DNA from 2 places in the Lentzea sp. NPDC058436 genome. Region 2 is predicted to be linked to the other one. Evidence: riboswitches for the same ligand, from Rfam matches in the RefSeq annotation. Region 2 holds a riboswitch; the other holds the start of a gene.

Region 1 (11,980 bases), on a different contig from region 2:
GACTTCGTCGTCCACGACCAGCACTCGAGGCTTCACACCGCACAGCATGCCGCCCACGGCTCTCAGCTGCCCGCAAGATCTCAGCCGACTCTCAGAAAACAGCGTGCCGCGGGCGGGAAACCGCAGGTCGGAGTAGTCTCAGCTCCATCTCAGCAACCCACCACCAAGCTATGGGTACAAGCCCTTGGAGGAGGGGAACCACTGATGAACAAGCGAAAGGTGACCCTGGCCGCCGCGGCGGCCGGTGTGATCACCGGAGCGGCAGGCCTGAGCCTGCTCGCGATGCCGGCGGGTGCGGGCCAGCCGCCCACGCTGCCGGACGTCTCCCCGGAGTCGCTCGTCGAGCAGGTCCTGACGAGCAAGCCCGGAGCGTTCGGCGGCACCGTGCAGGTCGACAACAAGCTCGGCCTGCCGTCGATCGCGGAGATCCCGCAGCTCGCCGACGGCAAGCACAGCGCGCGGATCTGGACGGACGGCAACGGCAAGTTCCGCGCCGCACTGCCGAACGGCCAGTCCGAGCAGACCATCGTGAACGACGGCACGACCACGTGGTCGTGGAACTCCGCGGACAACGAGGTCACGAAGGCCGAGCACAAGGCCGACGAGCCGAAGCCGGCCGACGAGAAGGCGAAGTCGGTCGACCCGGCCGAGGCGGCCAAGCAGGTCGTCGGCCTGACCAAGGAGTTCAGCGACATCAGCGTCGACGGCACCGCGCGGGTCGCGAACCGTGCCGCCTACGAGCTCGTGCTGACCCCGAAGGCCAGCGAGAAGACGCTGATCCGCGAGGTGCGGATCGCCGTCGACTCGGAGCTGAAGATGCCGCTGCGCGTCGCCGTCCTGACCAACGGCACGGCGGAGCCCGCGGGCACCGTCGGGTTCACCGAGATCAACGTCGGCCCGCAGGACTCGAAGCTGTTCGAGTTCACGCCGCCGGCCAACGCCAAGGTGACCACGCCGGAGGCCAAGGAGGAGAAGGGTCGCGACCGCAAGCCCGAGCTGGGTCTTGAGCAGGCCCTGCAGGGCAAGGACCCGCAGATCTTCGGCACGGGCTGGGACACGGTCGTCGGCGCGAGGATTCCCGCCCAGGCCATGACGCAGGTTCCGGCCGAGGCGCAGGGTCTGGTCGACAGGTTCACCAAGAAGGTGAGCGGCTCCTGGGGTAGTGGCCAGCTGTTCAACACGAAGGTCGCCACGATCCTGATCGCGGACGACGGCCGTGTGGTCGCGGGTGCCGTTCCGGAGCAGGTCCTGTTCGACACGATCGGACAGGTGAAGTGACCACCTCGACCAGCGCGCCGGTGACAGCGCCTTCGAAGACCGCTGTCGCCGCGCGGACCAAGGGACTGCGCAAGGAGTACGGGAGCACGGTCGCCGTCGACCGCGTCGACCTCGAGCTGCCGGAAGGTGCCGTGCTCGGCATGCTGGGCCCCAACGGGTCCGGCAAGACGACCACGATCCGGATGCTGCTCGGGCTGGTCCGCCCCACGCAGGGGGAGATCGAACTGCTCGGAAGGCCGCTGCCTGAGGGAGCCGAGCAGGCGCTGCCCCACGTGGGCGCGCTGGTCGAGGGTCCGGGGTTCCACCCGTTCCTCAGCGGACGGGAGAACCTCGTCAGGTGTGCCGCGTTCGAGCCCTTGCTGCCTCGCAAGGAGATCAAGCAGGCGGTTGAGGACGCCATCGAACGCGTCGGGCTCGCGCAGGCGGCCCACCGCAGGTACCGGGGGTACTCGCTCGGCATGAAGCAACGTCTCGGCCTGGCCGCGGCGTTGCTCGTGCCGCGCAAGCTCGTCGTGCTCGACGAGCCGACCAACGGTCTCGACCCGGCCGGCACGCGGGAGATCCGCAAGATCATCGCGGAGCTGCACGAGGCCGGCAGCACGGTGCTGGTGTCCAGCCACCTGCTCAGCGAGGTCGAGGCGACGTGCACGCACGTGGCCGTGCTGCACCGCGGAACCGTTGTGGCGCAAGGAGAGCTGACCGAGCTCCTGCAGGCGGGGGGATCCGCTCTGCAGGTGATCACGCCGGACGTGGAAAAGGCGTTGAGCGCGCTGAGGCAGGCCAAGATCTCCGCACGGCCGCTCGGTGACGGCCTGCGCGTCGAGCTCGCGGGGACGAGCGCGCCGCAGGTGATCGAGACGCTCGTGCAGGGCGGCGCCCGCGTCTTCGAGGCGACGCGCTGGAAGACCGGTCTGGAGGAGCTGTTCGCGCGGCTCACCGAGGCCGAGGAGGCCGAGCGCGGGATGTCCGCTGTGGACACGCTGGACGGGGGACGGCGATGATCACGCGTCAGTTCGGTTCCGAGGTGCGCTGGATGCTGCGCAGGCCGCGGACCATCATCGGGTTGTTCGGCCTGGTCCTGGTGCCGATCATCATCAGCTTCGGCATCTGGACCGCCGGCGGCGACGAGGGTGGCGGCGGGCCGGGGCTCGCCGCGATCATCCAGGGCAACGGCATGGTCGTGCCGATCTTCACGTTGTTCCTGTCGCTCAACCTGCTGCTGCCGCTGGTGGCGTCGATCTGGGCGGCGGACGGGCTCGCGGGCGAGGCACAGCACGGGACGTTGCGCGGCCTGCTGGTCGCGCCGGTGTCCCGCGTGCGGCTGCTGTTCGTGAAGCTCTTCGGCCTCACCGCGATGTCGTTGTTCGCCGTCACGCTGATGGCGGTCGTAGGCATCATCGCCGGCACCGCGTTCCTCGGCTCCGACGGCATGATGACGTTGTCCGGCACCACTTTGGGCACCGCCGAGGGCCTGCTGCGGATCGCGTTGTTCGTGGTGCTGGTGACGTTCCAGATGGTGTCGATCGGCGCGGTCGCCCTCGCCGTCTCGGCGACCACCGAGCACCCGCTGGTGGTGCAGGCGGCGACGATGACGTCGATCATCGTGTTCCAGGTGCTGTCGCAGTTCCCGTCGCTCGACTGGCTGCACCCGTTCCTGATCACGACGGGCTTCCCCGGGCTGATCGACGTGATGCGCGACCCGATCCCGCTCGACCAGATCTGGGACAGCACGCTGCTCGCCGGCTGCTACCTGCTGATCGGCACGGGCCTGGCCGCGATGCGCCTGATCACGAAGGACAACTAGCGCCGGAAACCGCCTTCGCTGTTGATCACCTGACCGGTGATCCAGGCAGCGTCGCCGGTGCACAGCCAGGAGATCAGCCGGGCGGCGTCGTCCGGCTGACCCCAGCGCCTGTGCGGCATCCGCTCGTTGACCAGTTCCGTGAGCTCCGGTCCGGCCCACCCCGTGTCGGTCGGGCCGGGGTTCACGGCGTTGACGGTGATGCCACGCTCGGCCAGCTCGTGCGACAGCGTCGCGACGATCGCCGCCAGCGCCCCCTTCGACGCCGCGTAGGCGACCTCGCCGGGCATCGGCCCGAGGTTCTGCCCGGACGTCAGGAACACCACCCGGCCACCGTCGTCCCCGGTCCACTGCTTGGCAAACGCTTGCGCGAGCAGGATCGACGACCGCGTGTTGACGGCGTAGTGCTCGTCGAGCATCACCGCCGTCAGCTCGCCCAACGCCCCGTCGCCACCGGACCGCGCGTGGTTGCACACCAGCACGTCGACCCGTCCGAAGACCTCGACGGCCGCGGCCACCAACTCCTCCGGCGCCTCGGGCCGGGCCAGGTCGACGCCCAGCCCCTGAGCACCCAGATCCCCCAACACCTCGCTCACGTCATCGGCGCCCCACGGCTGTGAGGCGTCGTGCGCGACGTGGTGCTGCACGAACAGCTCGGCGCCCAGCCCGCGCAGCCGCGAGGCGATCGCGTAGCCGATTCCCTGCCGCCGGCTCACACCCGTGACCAGCGCGACGCGTCCTTCAAGAAGTCCCATAGGGCTCCATGACTACCCGACGCGCGCGACGCCGTCCAAGTCAATTGCGAGCCGCACGCGGTCGCCGACGGACACCGGCCCCACGGCCTCGTACTCCTCGCCGCCGATCTCCACGAGCAGCCGCACGTGATCACGCCGGTGGACCCGTTCGACGACGGTGCCCTCCAGGAGCCCGTCGGAGTCGACCCGCAGCGCCGTGGCCCGCAGCCCGACCCGTTCGACGTCCAGCCCGACGAACGAGCCGGGCACGAACTTGTTGCAGCCCAGGAACTTCGCCGTCTCCACGTCGACCGGTGACGACCACACCTCTGCCGGTGGCCCGACCTGGACGATCCGGCCGCGCGACATGATCGCCACGCGGTCGGCCAGCATGAACGCCTCGTCGTGGTCGTGCGTCACTACCAGGGCCGTGGTCGCGGCCTCTCGCAGCAACCGCGCCAGGTCGACCGCGAGCTGTTCGCGCAACGCCCTGTCCAGCGCCGACAGCGGTTCGTCCAGCAGCAGCAACCGGGGCGACGGCGCCAAAGCCCGTGCCAGCGCGACCCGTTGCTGCTCACCGCCGGACAGCTGCGTGACCCGGCGATCGGCATAGCCTTCGAGCCCGACCAGTTCCAGCAGCGACAGCACGCGCTTGTCGCGCGCCTCGCGCTCGGTCTTCTTCATCCGCAGGCCGAACGCCACGTTCCCCGCGACCGTGCGGTGCGGGAACAGCTGGCCGTCCTGGAACACGAGCCCGAACTCACGGCGGTGCACCGGAACGCCGGCCAGGTCGGCGGAGTCCCACCGCACCGCACCGGAAGAGGGCTTCTCCAGCCCCGCGACCGTGCGCAGCAACGTCGACTTCCCGCAGCCGGACGGCCCGAGCAGCGCGACGACCTCGCCGTCCGCCACCTCCAGCGACACGTCCGACACCGCGGCCGTCTGTCCATAGCGGACGGTGATCGAGTCCAGTTCCAGTGCCATCAGAACTCCCCGCTGCTCGGCACGCGCAACCGTTCGATCAGCAGCACGCACCCGACCGTCACGACCATCAGCAGCGCGCACGCCGCGTAGGCCATCTGGCTGTTCAACTCCCCCGGCCGCGACATCAGCCGCGCGATCACCACCGGCAGCGTCGGCGCGTCCGGGCGGGCCAGGAAGCTCGTCGCCCCGAACTCCCCCAGCGCCACCACGTACCCGAATCCCGCTGCCGCAACCAAAGACCGGCCGACCAGCGGCAGGTCGACCTCACGCCACACGCGCGCCGGAGATGCACCCAGGGTCGCCGCCGCCTGCCGCAGCCGTTCGTCGACCGCCCTCAGCACCGGCAGCACCATCCGCACGATCAACGGCGTCACCACCAGCGCCTGGGCCAGCGGCACCAGCATCGGCGACGTGCGGAAGTCGCCGGGCAGCGCGTCCATCGTGATCAGGTAGCCGAAGCCGACCGTCACAGCAGACACCCCGAGCGGCAGCATCAGCGCGGTGTCGAGCACCTCGGCGAACCGTGCCCCCGACCGGCGCAACCCGACCAGCACGACAGCCGAGAACACCCCGACCACCAACGCCACCAGGGTCGCGTCGAAGGCCGTCCGCAACGAGTTCACCGCCGCGTCGATCCCGGTCACCGCCAGCGTTCCCCGGTCACCACGGGTGTTCAGCGCGACGTACCCGGCGAAGCTCCAGCCGTCCCGTGTGGACAGTGACCGGGTGATCAACCCGACGACCGGCGTCAGCAGCGCCACCACGACGGCGAACGCGGCGGCCACCACGTACCACTCACCGCCGGTGGGCGTACGGGCCAGCTCTTCCCTGCCCCGCAACGCCAGCGCGGTCTCGCGCCGACGCCGGGCCAACGCGCCCAGCACCAGCACGGCGAGCACCGCGGCGAACTGCAGCAACGACAGCGCGGCCGCCCCGGACAGGTCGAACAGCTCGACCGTCCGCAGGTAGATCTCGGTCTCCAGCGTCCGGTACCGCGCCCCGCCCAGCACCAGCACGACGCCGAAACTCGTGGCGCAGAACAGGAACACCACCGCCGCGGCCGACCCGATCGCCGGTGCCAGCGCGGGCAGCACGACCGACACGAACGCCCGCGGCCGTGACGCGCCGAGCGCACGGGCCGCGTCCTCAGCGCGTCGATCCGTGTGCGCCCACAGCCCACCGACGGTCCGCGCGACCACGGCGACGTTGAAGAACGCGTTGGCCAGCACGATCGGCAGCACCCCGCCGTCCGGCCAGAACGTCCGGAAGGCCAGGCCCACCACCACGGTCGGCAGCACGAACGGCACCATCACGGCCGCCCGAACCAACCCCAGGCCACGGATCTTGCAGCGCGCCAGCACGAACGCGAGCGGCATCCCGGCGACGACCGCCACGACCGTCGACGCCAGTGCCTGCCCGAGCGTGAAGCCGACGAGCTCCCACGTGTCCGCCTCGAAGACCGCGGCGAGCACACCGCCCTCGCGCAGGCCGAGGTTGACGATCGCGAGAACGGGCCAGGCGAAGAAGAGCGCGAGGAAGGCCAGCGGCAGCAGTGCCGCCGCCGACCAGCCCGTGCGCGAACTCAGCCCTGCACGAGCTTGCGCCACTGCTCGACCCACGCTTCGCGGTTGTCCTTCACCTTGTCCGCGGGCAGCGACTGCGGCGAAGACGGCAACGGAGCGTCCTTGGCCCACGACTCGGGCAGCGCGACGCCCTCACGAGACGGGTAGACGTACATCTGCTCGGCCACCTGGGCCTGGAACTTCTCGCCCAGCAGGAAGTCGAGGACCTTCTTGGCATCCTCGGTGTTCTTGGCGCCGGACAGCACACCCGCGTACTCGACCTGGCGATAGCAGGTGTCCAGCACGGCCTTGGTCTTGCCGCCCTCTGCCGACGGCGACGACGCGTACGACACGACGATCGGCCGCGTGCCCTTGGTGGCCGAGAACTCCTGGTTGTAGGCCTCTTCCCAGCCGCTCACGACCTTGACGCCGTTGGCCTTGAGCTTGGTCCAGTACTCCTGCCAGCCGTTCTCGCCGTACTTGGCGATCGTGCCGAGCAGGAACGCGAGACCGGGCGACGACGTGGCCGGGTTCTCGACGACCAACTGGTCCTTGAACTTCGGGTCCACCAGGTCGTCGTACGACTTCGGCTCGCCGGCGGTGAGCTTCGCCGGGTCGATGTTCAGGCACACGTCACCGACGTCGACGGCCTGGAGCCGGTTCGTGTCGTCCGCCTTGTACCGCTGGGCGCCCTTCGAGGCCTCCGGCGAGGCGTACTCGGCGAACACGCCCTCGCTCAGAGCGCGCGACGCGAACGTCGAGTCGACGCCGAACGCGACGTCGCCGATCGGGTTCGCCTTGGTCAGCACCAGCTTGTTCGTCAGCTCGCCCGCGTCACCGCTCGCGAGCTGCTTCACGGTGATGCCCGAGGACTTCTGGAACTCGTCCAGCACCTCCTGCTTCACCGCGAACGAGTCGTGGGTCACCAGCGTGACCTCGTGCGACTGCGGCGCGGTCGACGTGCCGGCCGAGCAGCCCGTCAGCGCCAGAGCAGCGAAAACAGCACAAATCCTTCTCACAGCGAAACCTCTCCCTACGCCGGTATGACCCGGATCAGGTGGACGGTCGAGGGCTTGCGAGCCCTCCTCTCAGCCCGGCGCTTCACCGGACTCCCGTGGCAAACGCGCAGCTTACGTGACGTGGTGGGACGATCAGGACATGGCCGAGCTGTTGAGCGACGATCAGTTGAACGACGTGCTGCCCAAGCTGCCCGACTGGAGCGCCCAGGACGCGGCGCTGGTCCGGACCGTGGAGCTGGCGAGCTTCCCCCAAGCGATCATGGTCGTGAACCGGATCGCGGAGATCGCCGAGAACGACAACCACCACCCGGACATCGACATCCGGTACAAGACCCTCACATTTCGCCTGAGCACGCACTACAAGGGAGGAATCACCGCCCTCGACGTGACTCTCGCCGAAGAGATCGACGGAGTCCTGGACGCCCTGAGCTGATTCGGTCAAGATGTGCGCTGCCGCCGCCCGCGGAAATGAGAGGGAACACCCTCATGCGGTTGCGCACATCACTTTTCGTCTTGTTTTTTGCCGGGACGCTGACCGTGATTCCGGCCGCGGCTCAGGCCGTGCCGTGTGCCGTGACGGACACGATGATCAAGGCCAGCGCCACGTGGGTCACCAAGGGTGCCGATCTCGCGGCGAACAACTGGTCCAACGCGGGCTTCCACGTCGGCAACCTCGCGCAGGTGCGGACCACCGGGATCAGCAACCACAAGACGTGGCCGTGGGTGCAGGCGAACTCCTACCTGCTGCCGGTCGACCCGGCGGCCCCCTTCGCCCCGGACGCGCAGGCGACCGGTGAGCCGTACCTCGACGTGGCGTACTTCCACCCGGAGCCCGAGGTGCTGCAACCGTTGCGGGACAACCTGCGCGCCCAGGTGAAGGACGGCGGGAACCACTGGCGGTCGCCCGACGCGCTGAACATGGCGCTGCCGTCGTTCACGCGGATCGCGCTCGCCGACAACGACCAGGCGATGCTCGACTACTCGTTCCGGTCCTACCAAAGCCTGAAAGCCAGGACGTTCAACGAGTTCACGGGCCTGTGGAGCCTGAACGCGCAGACCAACGGCTGGGCCGTGCAGGGCTTGGCGAAGGCGATGCTCGCCCTCCCGGCCGACCACCCGTACCGCGCCGAGTACGCCAGGACGTTGTCCAAGAGCCTCAAGACGCTCAAGTTCCTGCAGCGCCACGACGGCTTCTGGGGCGCCACCGGCAAGGACTCGGCGGCCACCGCGATGATCACCTACGCGATCGCGGCCGGCATCAACGCGGGCGTGCTCGACCGCGCCACCTACCTGCCGCACGCCCAGAAGGGCTGGCAGGCGTTGCTGACCGCGCTCGACGCCGACGGACTGCTCGGCTGGACCGCGGCCCGCAACTCCTGGAGGCCCGCGTCAGCCGGCGACTCGGCTGGGTTCGCCGTCGGCAGCCTTCTCCTCGCCGGTCAGCAACTCGTCCCTCTTACGCCGGGTTGCTAGCCCGATCGCGACCAGCGTGAGCATGCCCGCGGCCGGATAGCCCCAGCCGAGCAGCACGAAGATCCACGGCCGCGGGAAGTCCCAGATGTTCGGCTGGGCGAGCAGCAGGAACGAGATCAGGTAGCCGCCGGTCAGCAGCACCCACAGGCCGGCGGTGATCTTGCAGAGCAGGTGTCCGCCCTCGTAGACCAGCCACAGCAGGGCGGGCACCATCCACACCCAGTGGTGGCTCCACGAGATCGGCGAGACGAGCAGGCCGAGCATCTGGACGCTGACGATCAACGCCAGCACGTCCTTGGTCCTGCTGACCGCGAACCACGTCAACGCGGCGGCGACGAGCACGGCGACGATGTAGATCGCCCCGGTCTTCACGTCGTAGCCGAACGTCCGGCTCAACGCGCCGCGCATCGACTGGTTGATCGCGCTGCCGACCGGCCCGACGCGACTCGCGTCACCGAAGAGCTGGAACCAGAACTTGTCCGACTGCGACGGTGAGATGGCCCAGCCGATGCCGTAGACGACGACAAAAGCGACGAACGACCACACCGCGGCCATCCACCGGCGCTGAATCAGGAAGTACAGCCCCGAAATCGCGGGCGTCAGCTTGATGCCCGCCGCGAACCCGACACCCGCGCCGCCGACCCAGTTGCGCACACTGGCGAGCGTGCCGATGAGGATCGCGACGAGCACCAGGTTGATCTGGCCGTAGTTGAGCGTGGTGCGGACCGGCTCGATCCACAGCGTCAGCGCGGTCCACAGCATCACGCGGCGCGGGTCCTGCAGCTTCAGCAGCTTCAGGGTGACGTGCACGATGTAGTAGAGGCAGCCCAGGCAGATCAGCTGCCAGATCCAGCGCGAGGCCTCCCACGGCACCCAGCTCATCGGCGTGAAGATCGCGGCCGCGAACGGCGGGTAGGTGAACGGCAGCGGGAACACGTCCGCGTACTGGTCGAGCCGCCACTCGTAGAGGTCGCCGGAGAACAGGTGCGGCGACCCGTTGCGGTACACCAGCAGGTCGATCATGGTCATCTTCGTCTGGAACGCGACCATGAACAGGTGCCCGAGCACCGACAACGCGAACAGCCACGGCGCTACGGAGAGCACTCGCGCTTCCACAGCACGGAGTTTCACCCCGAAAACGTTACCCGAGGCAACGTTCCGGGGTACCCCGGCGTCATAAGGACGGGAGAGATCGCAAGAGGGAGTTTTTCTGATCATGTCTGTTGATCTTGTTGTTGCCGCTGTCGCCGCTCTGGCCATGCTGGGGGTCGCGTTCGGAGTGTTCGCTGCTGCCGCACGCGCCAGGAACAACGTGTAAAACCGTTGTGAGACAAAACGAAGGGGGAGCCTCCACAAAGGAGACTCCCCCTTCACCGTTTCCGAGGGGAGGAACGGTGACTGTTGCGTCTTTAGAAGTAGTGCGCCCGGCCGCCGATCGGCTTGCCGACCGCGCCGAGGACGGCGAGGATCGCGCCGATCACCAGGAGCACCACGCCCAGCGTCGTCAGGATGCTGATACCCATCAGCCATCCGACGACGAGCAGAATCAGACCGAGGACGATCATTCCAACCTCCAGGTGGGGAATCCTGACGTAGAAATACCCGTCGGAGGTCGGTACAAACCTCGCGTCATACATTTGTCGCCGATGTAAAAGCTCCCGGACCTCGGCGGCCTCGGCCTGGCCCTGCTCCTCGTAGAGGGCCAGCGCCTCGGTGAGGTGTTCACGGGCCTGCGAGGGCTCGCCTGGGCCTTGGCCAGCAGCACGAGCCCGTCGGGCAGGTTGTGGGCCTCCCGGATCACCCGCATCAGCCGGATCGCCTCGCGATGGGCCTCGACGAGGCTCGCCGTCGAGCAGCACTTCCAACGGCCCCAGCACGCGGTACTCGACGATCACGTCGGACGAGTCCAGGGACGCGAGACCGGCTCTTCAGCACAGCAGCCCCCTCCCGAACGGGAAGGGGCTGCCGGAACGCGTCAGACGTTGAAGCGGAACTCCACCACGTCACCATCGGACATGACGTAGTCCTTGCCCTCCATGCGGACCTTGCCCGCCGCCTTCGCGTCGGCCTTCGACCCCGACGCGACCAGGTCGTCGAACGACACGACCTCGGCCTTGATGAAGCCGCGCTCGAAGTCCGTGTGGATCACGCCGGCGGCCTGCGGGGCGGTGGCGCCCTGCGGGATCGTCCAGGCGCGCGACTCCTTCGGGCCCGCGGTCAGGTAGGTCTGCAGGCCGAGGGTGTGGAAGCCGGCGCGGGCCAGGGCGTGCAGGCCCGGCTCGGTCTGGCCGATCGACTCCAGCAGCTCCAGGGCCTCTGCCTCTTCGAGCTCGATCAGCTCCGACTCGACCTTGGCGTCGAGGAAGACGGCGTCGGCCGGGGCCACGAGCTCGCGCAGTTCCTTCACGCGGGCCTCGTCGCTGAGGATGCCCTCGTCGGCGTTGAAGACGTAGAGGAACGGCTTGGTGGTGAGCAGCGACAGCTCGCGGAGGAGCTCACCGTCCACTTCGGACTGCGCCGAGAACAGCGTGCGGCCCGAGTCGAGGATGTCCTTGGCCTTCTTGGCGTTCTCGAGGGCGGCGCGGCGGTCCTTCTGCATCCGCGCCTCCTTCTCGATGCGCGGGATGGCCTTCTCCAGGGTCTGGAGGTCGGCGAGGATCAGCTCGGTGTTGATCGTCTCGATGTCGCTCGACGGGTCGACGCGGCCGTCTACGTGCACGACGTCCGGGTCGTCGAAGACTCGGATGACCTGGCAGATCGCGTTCGCTTCGCGGATGTTCGCGAGGAACTTGTTGCCGAGGCCCTCGCCTTCCGACGCGCCCTTGACGATGCCGGCGATGTCGACGAACGACACCACGGCGGGCACCTCGCGCTCGGAACCGAAGATCTCGGCGAGCTTGGTGAGGCGCGCGTCCGGCAGCGGCACGACGCCCACGTTCGGCTCGATGGTCGCGAACGGGTAGTTCGCGGCGAGCACGTCGTTGCGCGTCAGCGCATTGAACAGGGTGGACTTGCCGACGTTGGGCAGGCCGACGATACCGAGGGTCAAACTCACGATCGACGAGTCTACGGCAGGCCACGGTCGTGTCCGATTCCCGCGAGCTATTGCGCGTTCCCGCTGGCAGGATC
Region 2 (8,717 bases):
ATAGTCATTGGTGACGATCAAAATCACCCCGGAAGCAGCAGCCTGGATCCCGTCGAACCGAGGCTCCACCCGAGCCCGCAACACCGAAGCCAACTCCTTGGCCGCAGCCTCTTCCTCGGTCCCAGGCCGGTAGTAAACGGTGGTGGTGGGAATGGTCCCACCGGCGTAGTTGCCGGTCTCAGCAACCTCCCACCCGTTGGCCCGAACCTCATCAGAAGCCTTGGAAGCCAACCCGGTGATAGTCGAGTTGTTGTAAACCCGAACCGGAGCCTTCGTAACCCCAGGCTGCGTAACAGGCGGAGGCGGCACAGAAGAAGCAGGTGCAGTAGGCGAAGCCGTAGTAGTAACCGGCGACGACGAAGTCGAGGCCGGAGCCTCAGACGAGGAAGCAGAAGAAGAAGTAGAAGCCGGAGGCGCGGTAGACGACCCCTCCGCCACGGGTGGTGTGTCGTCGGAGGAGCCACCGCCGAAGAGCGAGACGACTCCGATCACCAACGCGACGGCGGCGACGCCGAGCAGGGCGAAGCCTGCTGCCTTGGCCGGACGGGACGGGCTTGCGGACTCGGGGGAGGTCATCAGTCCTCGGTGCTCCTGGCGCGGGCGCGAACCCTTTGGCGGCCTGTCCGGACGCCGCGCAGCCGTTTGACGAGCATCGGATCTGCGGCCAGGGCGGCTTCGGATTCAACGAGCGCGTTGAGCAACTGGTAGTAGCGGGTCGCGGACATGTCGAACAGTTCCCTGATGGCCTGTTCCTTGGATCCCGAGTACTTCCACCACTGGCGTTCGAACGCGAGCATCGTGCGTTCGCGGCTGGTCAGCCCGTCAGCGGAGGTGAGCGTCTCGGCGTGATCCATCTGGCTCCCCACGGTCGCCACACCATCTCAGGTGCGGGCAATTCAATCACGTGATCGTTCCAACGTACCGCGCGACACCGACAGTTTTGGACCGCATAAAGTTCAGCCATGGCCGTCCACCGCATCCGCATCGCCGGCGACCCCGTGCTCCACAACCCGACGCGCGAGGTCACCGAGTTCGACACCGAGTTGAAGACCCTCGTCGACGACATGTTCGAGACGATGGCAGCTGCTCGCGGAGTGGGGCTCGCGGCCAACCAGATCGGCTTCGACCTGCGGGTCTTCGTCTACGACTGCCCGGACGACCAGGGTGTGCAGCACCGCGGCGTGATCTGCAACCCGGTGCTGGAGACCTCCGAGATCCCGGAGACCATGCCGGACCCGGACGACGACTTCGAGGGCTGCCTGAGCGTGCCCGGCGAGGCGTACCCGACCGGACGCGCCCAATGGGCGAAGGTGGTCGGCGTGGGCATCGACGGCGAGCCGTTCGAGGCCGAGGGCACCGGCTTCTTCGCGCGTTGCCTGCAGCACGAGACGGACCACCTCAACGGTTACCTCTACACCGACCGCCTCACCGGCCGGTACCGGAAGGAGGCCAAGCGGATGCTGCGCGACAACGAGTGGAACCAGCCGGGCCTCTCGTGGGACCCGAACGACCCGGCCAACTTCGACGAGGACGAGGACTAAGGCCGGAGCACCGTCTCCACCTGGGCCAGTTCCTCGACGCTCAACGGACCGAACTCCAGCGCGCGAGCGTTCTCCTCGACCTGTGCCACCGTCCGCACGCCCGGGATCGGCACCAGGCGGGGAGAACGCGCCCAGAACCACGCCAGCGCGCCCTGCACCAGCGTCCGGCCACCTGACGTCAGCACGTCGCGAACGGCCTCCCGCGCCTCGAAGTACGCGGGCGTCGGCTTGCCGTCCTCGAAGAACAGCAGCCAGGCAGGGTCCGATGCGCGCACGTCGTCCAACGGCAGCTCGGAGAACGTCTCGCGCGCCAGCAGCCCCATCGCGAGCGGGCGGCGGCACAGCACCGCGTACTCCCCCGCGTACATCTCGGGGTTGTCGAACAGCACGTTGATGTCGGCCTGCGCGGCCACGCCGTGCTCGCCCTCGCAGAAGAACCGCGCCCGCTCGGGGTCGTCGGTGCTCCACCCGTAAGCGCGGATCTTGCCCGCGGCCACCAGCGCCTCGCACTCGTCGCGCAGCAGCGCCGCCTCGTCGAGCCCCAGGCCGCCGAGGTGCAGCTGGTACAGGTCGATCCGGTCGGTGCCCAGTCGCCGCAACGACCCCTCGACGGCGCGGCGCAGGTACTCGACGGTTCCGTTGTACCCCGTCAGCTCGCGCTTCGCAGGGTCGAACTCGTCGCCCCACTTGGTCGCGATCACGACCTCGTCCCGCACGTCCGCAAACGCTTGCCCCACCAACGTCTCGGAGTGCCCGCAGCCGTAGACGTCCGCCGTGTCGACCAGTCGAACGCCCAGGTCGAAGCCCCTGCGCAACGCCTTCAGCGACTCGGAGTCATCCGTCGGACCCCAGCCGACCGGCTGCCCCTCGAACGTCATCGGGCCACCCATGGCCCACGTGCCGAATCCCAGCTTCCCCAGTTCCAAGGTCATGGCACCACCGAACATCCTGGAGCGCGCTCCAGGTCAAGAAACAAGTTGCGACCACCAGCCACCATCAGAGGCATGCCACTCGAAAACATCGTCGCCTTCGTCGCGGCCTCGTTCCTCATCGCACTGTCGCCCGGACCTGGCACAGCCATGGTCCTGCGACAGTCGGTGCACGGGCGAAAAGCCGCGCTGGCGACGGTGTTCGGCATGGAGGTCGGCGTCGCCTGCTGGGCGATCGCCGCGGCCTTGGGCCTGTCAGTCCTGCTCACGGCGTCCGAGATCGCCTACCACGGCCTGAGAATCGCGGGCGCGGTCTTCCTGATCTACCTGGGCGTCAAGGCTCTGATCAGCAAGAGCCTGCCCGACGCCGAACCGCCGCCCGCGAGCCACGCGTTCCGCAGCGGTCTGGTCGTGAACCTCGCCAACCCGAAGCTCGGCGTGTTCGCGATCTCGTTCCTACCGCAGTTCGTGCCTGCCGGGGAGGCCGGCAAGGGGGTTCTGCTCTTCCTCGCCGTCGGCTGGGTCCTGATCGACACCGTCTGGTACCTGATCATCGTGTCGGTCCTGCACACCATCCGCGGCTGGCTGAGCAGGCCGCGCGTCCGTCCCGCGCTCGAGAAGCTGTCGGGCGGCGTGCTGCTGGCGCTCGGAGTCCGGCTGGTACTCGACCCGCGTTGAGTTCGGCTCACCGCGACGCCAGAACAGCTCGGGCAGCCCGGCGAGCTCGGCGAAGGTGTGGCAGGCGGCCATCGACGCGTAGCCGCCGGCCAGCACGTGCGCGCGGATGCGGTCCAGGCGCCCGAACTCGATCACCTCACCGGCGATCAGGAACGGCAGCACCAGCTGCCAGGCCTGAACGACGGCCGGACGGCGCCGGTGAGGTGCGCGCAGGGCGGCTCGGGCGACGCGCAGCAGGTGCTCGTTCGCGCTCATCGTGTACGGGTGCGCGGCATGGTCCCAGTTCCACCGGCGCTCCTCGGTGACCGCGCACCGCACGCACTCGACCGGCCCCGTGCCCAGCTCGGCGCCGCAGCGCGAGCACGCCAGCAGCGTCATCGCCCAGTCGACGCACGTCCACGGGTACTGGCCGACGTCCGCCGAGGTCACGAGTTCGGCCAGCTCCCGGTCGGCGAGCTGCGACGACGTCCTCAGCGCCTCCCAGTCGGCGAGCCAGAACTGGTCGAGGAGCTCCGCGCAGAAGCCGCAGTCGGGATAGCCCCGACCAGCGAGTTCGCCGCAGGAAGGGCATGCCGAGACCACGGCGGGTCGCTGACCGCGACGCGCGCCGGGCGGGAACGGCTGGTGATCAGCCACGGGGAAGAGATTAGGGGCAAACGACGCCCTTGGCAGCTGCGGCGCGCTCTGACTATGGTCGGTTCTCGACAACTCAACAAGAACGCGGGAGCTCGCGCCTGAAGCGGGCTGAGAGGGTGACTGGCCGTAGTGCCGGTGTCACCGACCGCCTGAACCTGACCGGGTAATGCCGGCGTAGGGAGGAATGTCGTGACGGCACTTGACGACCGTTCGGTCAAGCCCAGTGTGACCACGGGCCCCATCTCGGGCTCGCGCAAGGTGTACCGCGATGGTGTGCCTTTCCGCAGGGTGGAACTGACCAACGGCGAACATGTCGATCTGTACGACACTTCCGGTCCGTATACCGACGACAACGCGACGATCGACGTCCACAGTGGACTGCCCGGCCTGAGGTCGGAGTGGATCGCCGCACGGGAACCGATCAACGGAGCTGTCAGCCAGCTCGCGTACGCGAAGGCCGGGATCATCACCCCGGAGATGCGCTACATCGCGACGCGGGAGAACCTCGACGCGGAGTTCGTGCGCGAGGAGGTGGCCATCGGACGTGCGGTGATCCCGTTGAACCGCAAGCACCCCGAGGCCGAGCCGATGATCATCGGCAAGAAGTTCCTCGTGAAGATCAACGCCAACATCGGCAACTCCGCGGTGTCGTCGTCGATCGAGGACGAGGTCGACAAGATGGTGTGGGCGTCCCGCTGGGGTGCCGACACGATCATGGACCTGTCCACCGGCAAGCGGATCCACGAGACGCGCGAGTGGATCCTGCGCAACTCGCCGGTGCCGATCGGCACCGTGCCGATCTACCAGGCGCTGGAGAAGGTCAACGGCGATCCGGCGGCGCTGTCGTGGGAGATCTACCGCGACACCGTGATCGAGCAGGCGGAGCAGGGCGTCGACTACATGACCGTGCACGCGGGCGTGCTGCTGCGGTACGTGCCGCTGACGGCCAAGCGCGTCACCGGCATCGTCTCGCGCGGCGGGGCGATCATGGCCGGGTGGTGCCTCGCACACCACAAGGAGAGCTTCCTCTACACGCACTTCGAGGAGCTCTGCGACATCCTGCGCACCTACGACATCACGTTCTCGCTGGGTGACGGGCTGCGGCCGGGTTCGATCGCGGACGCCAACGACGAGGCGCAGTTCGCCGAGCTCAGGACGCTGGGCGAGCTCACGCACATCGCACGGGCGAAGGACGTCCAGGTCATGATCGAGGGCCCCGGCCACGTGCCGATGCACAAGATCGCCGAGAACGTCCGGCTGGAGGAGGAGTGGTGCGGCGAGGCGCCGTTCTACACCCTCGGGCCGCTGGCCACGGACATCGCGCCGGCGTACGACCACATCACGTCCGCGATCGGCGCGGCGCAGATCGGCTGGCTCGGCACCGCGATGCTCTGCTACGTCACGCCGAAGGAGCACCTCGGCCTGCCGAACCGCGACGACGTGAAGACCGGCGTGATCACGTACAAGATCGCGGCGCACTCGGCGGACCTCGCCAAGGGCCACCCCGGCGTGCAGGACTGGGACGACGCGTTGTCCAAGGCGCGCTTCGAGTTCCGGTGGGAGGACCAGTTCAACCTGTCGCTCGACCCGGACACCGCACGCTCGTTCCACGACGAGACACTTCCCGCGGAACCGGCGAAGACGGCGCACTTCTGCTCGATGTGCGGGCCGAAGTTCTGCTCCATGAAGATCACGCAGGACGTGCGGCGCTACGCCGAGGAGCGCGGACTGTCCACAGTGGAGGCGATCGAGGCGGGCATGGCCGAGAAGTCCGGTGAGTTCGCGGACACCGGCAACAAGGTCTACCTGCCGGTCGTGGAGACCACGTGACCGAGGCACCCCCTCGGGTGCTCACCATCGCCGGAAGCGATTCCGGCGGTGGTGCGGGCATCCAGGCCGACCTCCGCACGTTCTTCGCCTGCGGAGTGCACGGCTGCGTCGCGCTGACGGCCGTGACGGTCCAGAACTCGTTGGGCGTCACGGGTGTCGTCGAGATCCCGGCGGACACCGTCGCGGCGCAGATCGTCTCGGTCGCCGAGGACATCGGTCTGCAGGCGGCGAAGACCGGCATGCTGGCATCGGCGCAGATCATCGAGGCCATCACGCCGGCACTGGACCGCGTCGGGATCGGGGCGGGGAGGATCCCGCTCGTCGTCGACCCGGTCTCGGCATCCATGCACGGCAACCAACTGCTGGCCGACAACGCACTGGACGCGTTGCGCGGCCTGTTGTTCCCGCGCGCAACGCTGGTGACGCCGAACCTCGACGAGGTGCGGCTGATCACCGGAATCGCGGTGAAGGACCGCGAGGACCAGCGCGTCGCGGCGGAGGCGTTGCACGCCATGGGTCCGCAGTGGGTGCTCGTGAAGGGCGGCCACATGTGGGACGACCCGGAGTGCCTCGACCTGCTCTACGACGGACGTGAGTTCATCGAACTCCCCGGGCCTCGCTACGACACCGAGCACACGCACGGCAGCGGTGACACGTTGGCGTCGTCGATCAGTTCGGCGCTCGCGAAGGGTGCGACGGTGCCGGAAGCGGTGCGGTTCGGCAAGGAGTTCATCGTCCGCTCGGTGGCCACGGCGTATCCGCTGGGTGCGGGTTCCGGCCCGGTCTCGCCGTTCTGGCGGCTCGAAAAAACCGCTGGACCGGCCCAGCATGCTTGACAACCGTGCAGAACAACGAGGTCAGGACCGAACTGGTCATCCCGGCGCCGATCGACGACGTGTGGCGCGTGCTGATCGACTACGCGGGCTACGCGAGGTGGAACCCCGTCATGGAGTACACGCGGGTCGACGGGGTGAGGACGAAGGTGAAGGCGGCCAAGGGCACGCCGTTCGAACGCGACTTCGACGGTGAGATCACCTCGGCCGAGAAGTACGTGCTGGCCTCCCAGGGCGGCGACCCGGAGACGTTCTTCGGGCGCCACCGCTGGGAGCTCAGCGAAGTCGAGAGCGGCACGCGACTGGTGAACGTGGAGTCGTTCACCGGCACGATGGCCGCGGACGTGCTGGCGCAGACCCGCGAGGTGCTGGTCGCCGAGTTCGACGCCTTCAACCAGGCGCTGCTAGTCCGGGCACAGGCAGAAGGGGTCTGACAGACCGCCGGGATCGGGAGCCTCGGACGAGGTTCCCCACCGCGTGCCGGCGGTCCTGGACTTCGTGCGCTACTTCGACTCCTCGCCGACGAGCGTCTCCAGCGCGTCCAGGGCGCTGACCAGAGCCGCGACGTGTTCCGGCGTCAGCTGTTCGATGCGCCGCTGCAGCTCGCGCACCCGCGCGGACCGCACGCCGGACACCATCGTCTCGCCCTCGGGCGTGGGGGTGGCGAGCCACGCGCGGCCGTCCTGCGGGTCGGGTTCGCGCTTCACGTACCCGGCCTCGACCAGCGCGGCGACGATGCGGGACAGCGTCGGTGGCGCCACGCCCTCCTTGTTCGCGAGGTCGCCGAGGCGCATGGGGCCGCAGCGCGCGAGGGTGGCCAGCGCGGAGACCGCGCCGGGCCCGAGACCGGGGGAACCGGTGCGGCGCAACAACCGGCCCAGCCGGCCGATCGCCAGGTACAGGCGCGCCGTCGCGTCCTCGACCTCGGCGTCAATGGGGGCTGTCACGGCTAGTAGTCCTCCTCGGCGGAAATTACGTAGTGCTCAATCATCCCCCAACACGTGAGTACCCAAGGTAGCGACTCAGAGACCCGGCGAAGACGCTTGGGCCCAAAAGCGCTGCGGAATTCGTCCGGCCAAGCGCGCCAGCCGTCCGCCCTCGACCGCACAACGCATGGCGGCGCCCATCCGTTCCGGGTCCTGGGCTCGTGTGACGGCGGTCGCCAGAAGTACCGCTGAGCAGCCGAGTTCCATCGCCAGGGCGGCGTCGGAGGCCGTGCCGATGCCCGCGTCGAGAACTACTGGAACAGATGCCCTGGAAGTGATCAGCTCGATGTTGTGCGGGTTCCGAATTCCCAGTCCCGTGCCGATGGGAGATCCCAACGGCATGACCGTCGCGCAGCCGATGTCCTGCAGCTTCAAGGCCAGCACCGGATCGTCGTTGGTGTAGGGCAGCACGACGAACCCGTCGTTCACCAACCGCTCGGCCGCGTCCAGCAGCTCGACCGGGTCGGGCAGCAGGGTCTCCTCGTCGTGGACCACTTCGAGCTTGACCCAGTTCGTCTCCAACGCCTCCCGCGCGAGCTGCGCGGTCAGCACGGCCTCCGCGGACGTGCGGCAGCCCGCGGTGTTCGGCAGGACCTCGATTCCAAGGCGCCGCAACAACTCCAGCACACCGGTCTGCCCGGCCGCGTCGACCCGGCGCATCGCCACGGTCGTCAGCTCGGTGCCGGACGCGACCAGTGCCCGTTCCAGCACCGAGAGGTTCGCGGCACCGCCGGTGCCGGTGATGAGCCTGGACCGGAACTCCCTGCCCGCGATGATCAGCGGATCGTCCACGTCAGCCTCCCTGGACCGCGGTCAGCACCTCGACCACGCCGCCGTCCGGCACGATCGTCGAGTCCCACAACGCCTTCGGCACCACGGCGCCGTCCAAGGCCACCGCCACGCCCTTCTCGGGTGCGCCCACCAGCGTCACGACCGCGGCCACCGAAGTGCCCTCGGCCAGGTCGCGGGAGGTCCCGTTCACCTTCGCCCTCACGAACTTCCTCCCTCCAACAGCCCGACCACGAGCCGTGCGGTGTGCGGGGCCAGCAAGAGCCCGTTGCGGTGGTGGCCGGTCGCGGCGATCACGCCGGGCTCAAGCCACCGCACGACGGGAACGTTGTCGGGGCTGCCCGCGCGGAACCCCACGGCGGCCTCGGTCAGCGCGTACTCGGCGATGCCCGGCAGCACGGTTTCCGCGTCCCGCAACAGGTCCCGCACGCCCGCGACGGACACGTCGGTGTCGAATCCCGCCTCGTACTGGGTCGCGCCGACGACCAGTCCGTC

What was found. Region 2 has a riboswitch for thiamine pyrophosphate ahead of thiC (phosphomethylpyrimidine synthase ThiC). Riboswitches for the same ligand answer to the same signal wherever they lie in the genome.
Region 1: it holds a riboswitch for thiamine pyrophosphate, as region 2 does, so the genes downstream of both, ACFWN2_RS32430 (thiamine ABC transporter substrate binding subunit) here and thiC (phosphomethylpyrimidine synthase ThiC) in region 2, are expected to answer to the same signal.

Annotation. Positions count from the first base shown of each region.
Region 1 is NZ_JBHXLF010000012.1:136,406-148,385, reverse strand. Features, by position in the region: gene ACFWN2_RS32465 (response regulator transcription factor) at 1-48, opposite strand, end outside; gene ACFWN2_RS32460 (outer membrane lipoprotein carrier protein LolA) at 205-1,278, shown strand; gene ACFWN2_RS32455 (ABC transporter ATP-binding protein) at 1,275-2,279, shown strand; gene ACFWN2_RS32450 (ABC transporter permease) at 2,276-3,082, shown strand; gene ACFWN2_RS32445 (SDR family oxidoreductase) at 3,079-3,834, opposite strand; gene ACFWN2_RS32440 (ABC transporter ATP-binding protein) at 3,847-4,797, opposite strand; gene ACFWN2_RS32435 (ABC transporter permease) at 4,797-6,404, opposite strand; gene ACFWN2_RS32430 (thiamine ABC transporter substrate binding subunit) at 6,380-7,378, opposite strand; TPP riboswitch at 7,373-7,483, opposite strand; gene ACFWN2_RS32425 (4a-hydroxytetrahydrobiopterin dehydratase) at 7,518-7,811, shown strand; gene ACFWN2_RS32420 (glycoside hydrolase family 88 protein) at 7,916-8,851, shown strand; gene ACFWN2_RS32415 (mannosyltransferase) at 8,768-9,982, opposite strand; gene ACFWN2_RS32410 (hypothetical protein) at 10,261-10,746, opposite strand; gene ychF (redox-regulated ATPase YchF) at 10,827-11,906, opposite strand.
Region 2 is NZ_JBHXLF010000026.1:89,186-97,902, reverse strand. Features, by position in the region: gene ACFWN2_RS41920 (LytR C-terminal domain-containing protein) at 1-576, opposite strand, end outside; gene ACFWN2_RS41915 (DUF3263 domain-containing protein) at 576-854, opposite strand; gene ACFWN2_RS41910 (peptide deformylase) at 963-1,541, shown strand; gene ACFWN2_RS41905 (aldo/keto reductase) at 1,538-2,473, opposite strand; gene ACFWN2_RS41900 (LysE family translocator) at 2,546-3,148, shown strand; TPP riboswitch at 3,859-3,982, shown strand; gene thiC (phosphomethylpyrimidine synthase ThiC) at 3,974-5,614, shown strand; gene thiD (bifunctional hydroxymethylpyrimidine kinase/phosphomethylpyrimidine kinase) at 5,611-6,450, shown strand; gene ACFWN2_RS41885 (SRPBCC domain-containing protein) at 6,456-6,881, shown strand; gene ACFWN2_RS41880 (MarR family winged helix-turn-helix transcriptional regulator) at 6,951-7,394, opposite strand; gene ACFWN2_RS41875 (thiazole synthase) at 7,470-8,225, opposite strand; gene thiS (sulfur carrier protein ThiS) at 8,227-8,427, opposite strand; gene ACFWN2_RS41865 (FAD-dependent oxidoreductase) at 8,424-8,717, opposite strand, start outside.